2 regions of the Subdoligranulum sp. APC924/74 genome follow, and region 2 is predicted to be linked to the other one. Evidence: predicted binding sites of a transcription regulator. Region 2 holds the regulator's gene; the other holds the start of a gene.

Region 1 (3,133 bases), on a different contig from region 2:
TGACAACGGGAACGATCTCATCCTTGAAAGCGCCGTCAGCGATAGCCTTGGCTGCCTTCTCCTGAGAATGGTAAGAGAACTCATCCAGCATCTCACGGGTGATGGGGCTGTAGCCGTACTTCTTCTGGTAGGTTTCGTTGGTGCAGACATTCTCGGCGGTCATGCCCATGTGCATGTTGCAGCCGGTTGCATCCCACAGAGCATCGTTGACCATGGTGTCCACCAGCTCGCTCTTGCCCATGGGGTAGCCCATGCGGTAGCCGTAACGGCCCTTCATCATAGCGAACGGAGCCATATCCATGTTTTCCATACCACCTGCAACAACGATGTCAGCATCGCCTGCTTCGATCATCTGGGCAGCCATGTTCACACAGTTCAGGCCAGAGCCGCAGACAACGTTGACGGTGACAGCGGGGGTCTCGATGGGCAGGCCGGCTTTCAGAGAAGCCTGGCGTGCAACGTTCTGGCCCAGACCAGCCTGGATAACACAGCCCATGTAAACGTGGTCAACCTGCTCCGGCTTGACATTGGCGCGGTTCAGGGCTTCCTTGATGACGATGGAGCCCAGCTCTACAGCAGGAACATTGGCCAGGGTGCCGCCGAACTTGCCGATAGCAGTACGGCATGCGGATGCGATAACGATTTTCTTCATAAGAAACAGCCTCCTAAAAATATGAATCTTATTTAGACGGTTGGGAATCCTTTGTATCTTTACAGGCCTTAGCGACCCGACAAAGCACGTTTTTGGGGGTCAAACTTTACCCTCACGGATTTTTTTCTTCAGGGCAGCTTCCACATTGGGGGTAACGAACTTGGAAACATCGTGGTTGTAATGGGCAGCCTCCCGCACAATGGTGGAGGAAAGGTAGCTCCATTTCAGGGACGTTGACAGAAACACGGTTTCGATTCCCGGGTAGAGCGCGTGATTGGTGTGCGCCAGCTGGATCTCGTTTTCAAAATCCGTTACGGCGCGCAGCCCCCGCACCATTACGGTGGCGTGCTGCTGTTGGGCAAAGTTGACTGTCAGGCCGTCAAAGCTCATCACCTTGACATTGGGGATATCCTTGCAGCATTCCCGCAGCATCTCTTCCCTTTCCTTCACGGTAAACAACGGGGTTTTGGCGCTGTTGTTTAGCACGGCAACGATCAGGGTATCAAACATGCGGGAACTGCGTTTGATAATATCCAGGTGGCCGCGTGTAACGGGGTCAAAGCTGCCGGGATACATTGCAATGGGCATAATCTTTAGTTCCTCTGCAGTGCCAAAGCTGTTAAAAATCTAACAGTCCTGGACGGAAATAAAAGCACCATGCGCGCCGCGCGTTTAATGGGCGGGCCTTAACCCCCGCCGCAGACCGTACCGCCTGCCTGGTGCTGCAAGTGAACTCCGGCTCCTATTTCAGGGATCCGTTTGGCTCACACTTATAGTTTTACACTTTTGTTAAGCTTTTGTCAATGGCTTATCTGTTAAAAATCCGACATAAGTTTCTGGACTGTTTCAGTGGAATGTACAAAATCCACCCGATTTGCACGTTTTGGGGGCAAAAAATGAACTTTATTGGTTGACAAGCGTCAATATAATGTTAAAATAATATCAATGGTTGTGGTGCTGTGCCGCCATTCTTCCGGCGGGGCCCCCCCGCTGCGGGCAGCGCGCCACGCCACCGGGCGGCTGATTTTCAGGCATCCGCACTGTGAGTACCGCCAGAGCAGCGTACCGCCCCATAAACATTATATAAATAGGTAAGCAAATCCGCAAAGATTGCATAAGCAGTTTTTGCGGAATAAACAAAGGAGCTGTTTGTAGAAATGGATTTTAACACTGTTTATGCACAGAAACTGACAACGGCCGACCGCGTTGCCGCTTTGGTCAAGGATGACGATTGGGTCGATTACGGCTGGGCCATCGGCACCCCTGTCAGCTTTGACGCTGCTTTGGCCAAGCGCCTGCCGGAGCTGCACGGGATTAAATTCCGCGGCGGCATCCTGTGCCATGTGCCGGAAATCTTCAAGATTGAAAATCAGGCAGAGCACTTCTGCTGGAACAGCTGGCATATGGGCGGCATTGAGCGCAAGGCCGTTGCCGCCGGTTACGCTTACTATTCTCCCCTGCGCTACTCCGAGCTGCCGCGCTACTACCGCGAAAGCCCCGACCCGCTGAACATTGCGGTGTTTGTGGTTGCCCCCATGGATAGCCACGGCTACTTCAACCTCGGCCCCTGCGCCAGCCATCTGGCCGATGCTGCCCGCAAGGCCGACAAGGTGTTTGTGGAAGTGAACAAGAACATGCCGGTCTGCCTGGGCGGCTACGACAACTGCCTGCACATTTCCCAGGTTGACGGCATTATCGAGGGTGACAACCCGCCGATCGACCAGCTGGGCGGCGGCGGTGCCCCCACCGAAGTTGACCAGGCTGTTGCCCGCCTGGTGGTGGACCGCATCCCCAACGGCGCCTGCCTGCAGCTTGGCATCGGCGGCATGCCCAACGCCATCGGCGCCATGATTGCCGAGAGCGACCTGAAAGATTTGGGCGTACATACCGAGATGTATGTGGACTCTTTTGTAGATATGGCAAAGGCCGGCCGCATTACCGGCCGCTGCAAGAACATTGACAACGGCCGCCAGGTCTATGCATTCGGTGCCGGCACCCAAAAGATGTACGACTACCTGGATAACAATCCGGAGTGTATGTCTGTACCCGTTGATTACACCAACGATGTGCGGGTGATCAGCAGCCTGGATAACTTTATCTCCATCAACAACGCCATTGACGTTGACCTGTATGGCCAGGTGAACGCCGAAAGCAGCGGCACCCGTGCCATTTCCGGTGCAGGCGGCCAGCTGGACTTTGTGCTGGGTGCCTATCTTTCCAAGGGTGGCAAGAGCTTCATCTGCCTGTCCTCCACCTTCTTTAACAAAAAGACCGGCCAAAACGAAAGCCGCATCCGTCCCACGCTGCACCCCGGCAGTGTTGTGACCGATACCCGCGCCAACACCGATTATCTGGTGACCGAGTACGGCGTTGCCCGCCTGAAGGGCCTGACCGCCTGGGAGCGTGCCGAAGCCCTGATCAACATTGCCCACCCAGATTTCCGTGAGCAGCTGATTGCCGACGCCGAAAAGATGGGCCTGT
Region 2 (3,133 bases):
CTTGACCCTGCATCTAACAAAAATTACGGCAAAATCTTGCATAAAGTGAGGCGATTTGTGCGTATTTGTATATGCTACAAACGGTTACAACGAAATTATAGGGGAAAACGTGTAAAATGCTGAATGAATCACAGAAAACAAACGCACAAATTCGGTAACGCAAAAAATGTACGCAAGCGCACTTCTTTTGCGCATTCGTGCAAAATTTGCAATGGGAAGAAATACAGTATGCTAAAAAATATTCGCGATGGCAAAATATGTGCGAAAAATGGAATGGAAATTGCTGCACATAAAACATATCTTGTATATGCGGCCTTTTGGTGCTCTGAAAATTGTGCCGCAAAGTGTTGGAAACAAAAATGGCACAAAAGCGGTGCTGCAAGGCTGGGCAGCGGCTTTTGTGCCATATATGTTGTCATTTACTTAAGGCAATACCGCATAATTCTAAGTGCCGATACGGCGAGCGAGGTACGGCAGATGCTAAGCCAAAAGCGCAGATAATACTGGATGTCTTATCGAGCATTTTGGCAACGCAGATGCCGTGCCGCAGCTGCCGAAGCGGTGCTTAAGCCGCAAGGCGGGAATTGTGCGGTGTTGCCTTATATAAAAGGGCGGAACACAGATTGAAATAAAAGAATGGATCACTGGTGCGCGGGGTGGCGTTTCAGGAAAGCGCGGTATTCCCGGTACCAGCACTGGGGGCAAAGGCTCTGATACTCTACAGCATCCACTGTGTCAATCGCAACCTGGGCGCCCTCAAACACGAACTCGCCGTTTACCTTGCGGCCGTTGCAGGTGGCTTTGCGGCCGCAGGCACAGATGGTTTTCATCTCCTCGATGGTATGGGCCAGCTCCAGAAGGCGGGTGGAACCGGGAAAGCCGCGGTTCATAAAGTCCGCCCGCAGCCCATAGCAGATGACCGGAATGTTCAGGTCCACCGTGACCAAAAACAGCTGCTCGGCCTGCGCCGGGGTAAAGAACTGGCTTTCGTCACACAGCACACAGGCAGGGGCGCTGCCATGGGCGGCAGTATCGGCCCGGACGATATCCAGGATGTCCATGTCCGGGCTGACCAGCACATCCACCTTGTGGCTGACCCCCAGGCGGGAAACAATATGATCGCCGCCTTTGGTGTCCACGCTGGCTTTCAGAATCAGCACCCGCATGCCGCGTTCGTTATAATTGAAAGCAACCTGCAAAAGCGCCGTGGTTTTGCCGCTGTTCATTGCGCCGTAACGGTAATATAGCTTTGCCATGTTTGGCTCCTTATTAAAATAAAGTAAAAAACAGCATGAAAATCGGGGTGTACCACAGGATCCTGCACCCATGCCAGGGCAGGCGCTGGGGTACACCCCGCCGGAAACAGTCACGTGCTGTGTGCCCGGCTTTTATTCATCATGGCTGCGCAGCCGGTAGCCAAGGCTCATCAGGCTGTCGCCCAAATGGACGTTTTCCACTGTGACCTGCGGATAAACGACCGAAAGATCATAGTGGCTGAAGTTCCAGAAGCCCTGAATACCCAGCCGGACCAGCTCGTCCGAAAGGTCCATGGCGCTCTGGCGCGGCACGCACAGCACGGCGACCACCGGCTTGTGCGCCGCACAGAAGCTTTCCAGCTCGGACAGCGGGCGGATGGTTACGCCGCTGATCTCCTTGCCCTCCAGGGCGGGGTTGATATCAAACGCGGCAATCAGCTTGTAGCCGTTGGTATCGCGGCTGATAAAGCTGGAGACCGCCGTGCCCAGGCGGCCGGCGCCGATCAGCACGGTAGGCAGCAGCTCGCCGTTGCCAAACAGCAGTTTGCCAATCTCGGTAAGCAGCACATCCACCTTGTAGCCGATGCCCTGCTGGCCAAAACCGCCAAAACAGTTGAAATCCTGCCGCACCTGGCTGGCGGTGGTGCCCATCATGCGGGCCAGCTCGCTGGAAGAAATTTTATCACGCCCATCTGCCTGCAGGTTGCTCAAGTAGCGGTAATATTTGGGCAGCCGCTTGATCACGGGTAACGATGCTTTGTTTTGCATTGTTGATGACATAAAGACTAATCTCCCGTTCTCCGGGCAGGGGTAAAGGGAACGCCCTGCCTCTTGTGTGATTCCGATGTAAATTCTAGTAAAAGTATAATCAATCTTGTGCCGATTGTCAATTTTTTATCTAAGTTTTTCCGCGCTTTTTTTGCCCAGTCGCGCCCCTCTGTGCATAAAAAAGCGTACCAGCGGGGCATACTGTCAGGGTATAGCCGGGTTTTGCACTGCCCGGCGCACCGATTTTGTCGGAAGGAAAGGACCCCCGCCATGCCAAACCGTACCCCAAAACAACAGCCCGCCCCCCATGCTGCCAAGGTCGCCAAGGATGTGGAGCGCATGCGGCTGGAACATGACCTGATCACGGACAGCGGCATTGTGCCTGCCACCAAGGGCCGCCATGCCATTTATTGCCTGACGGTGATCGGCACCATTGAGGGCCACAGCCTGGCCCCCGATAACCAGAAAAGCACCAAGTATGAGCATGTGATCCCCCAGCTGGTGGATATTGAGGAGGACCCCGCCATTGAGGGGCTGTTGGTCATCCTGAATACCGTGGGCGGCGATGTGGAAGCCGGGCTCGCTTTGGCGGAGCTGATCTCCGGCGTCAGCAAGCCCAGCGCAACACTGGTGCTGGGCGGCGGGCATTCCATCGGCATCCCGCTGGCGGTTTCGGCCCGCAAAAGCTTTATTGTGCCCACCGCCACCATGACGGTGCATCCGGTGCGCCACTCCGGCATGGTGCTGGGGGTGCCCCAGACCCTGCGCTATTTTGAGCAGATGCAGGAGCGCATCGTCAGCTTTGTGGCGGGGCATTCCGGCATCAGCGCCAAGCGCTTTACCCAGCTGATGCACAATACCGGGGAGCTGGTGATGGATATGGGTACCGTGCTGGGCGGGGAACAGGCTGTGGAAGAGGGGCTGATCGATGCCATCGGCAACCTGGGCGATGCGCTGCGCTACCTGTATGCCGAAATCGACGCCGGGAAAACCGGATATTGAGGGGGCGCTGCCCGCCGGTGGGCGGAAAGGCTTTGATGAAAATAGAAAGAGAAAGGGGTTTTACAAGCGGGCGTTTTCATGCTACAATATACCTTATGCTATAAGGG

Evidence for each region. Region 2 encodes Rex, which represses fermentation and respiration genes when NADH is low (regulators of the CRP and FNR family bind a similar motif). Its sites were predicted from a motif close to ATTGTTAANNNNTTAACAAT; they were not measured.
Region 1: the regulator Rex is predicted to act here: its motif matches at 1,438-1,457, upstream of coaD (pantetheine-phosphate adenylyltransferase).

Annotation. Positions count from the first base shown of each region.
Region 1 covers NZ_PSQF01000004.1:28,750-31,882, forward strand. The annotation lists gene C4885_RS02605 (acetyl-CoA C-acetyltransferase) at 1-652, opposite strand, end outside; gene coaD (pantetheine-phosphate adenylyltransferase) at 752-1,240, opposite strand; gene C4885_RS02615 (butyryl-CoA:acetate CoA-transferase) at 1,810-3,133, shown strand, end outside.
Region 2 covers NZ_PSQF01000007.1:4,879-8,011, reverse strand. The annotation lists gene C4885_RS03750 (hypothetical protein) at 248-427, shown strand; gene C4885_RS03745 (thymidine kinase) at 642-1,256, opposite strand; gene C4885_RS03740 (redox-sensing transcriptional repressor Rex) at 1,389-2,036, opposite strand; gene C4885_RS03735 (ClpP family protease) at 2,364-3,026, shown strand.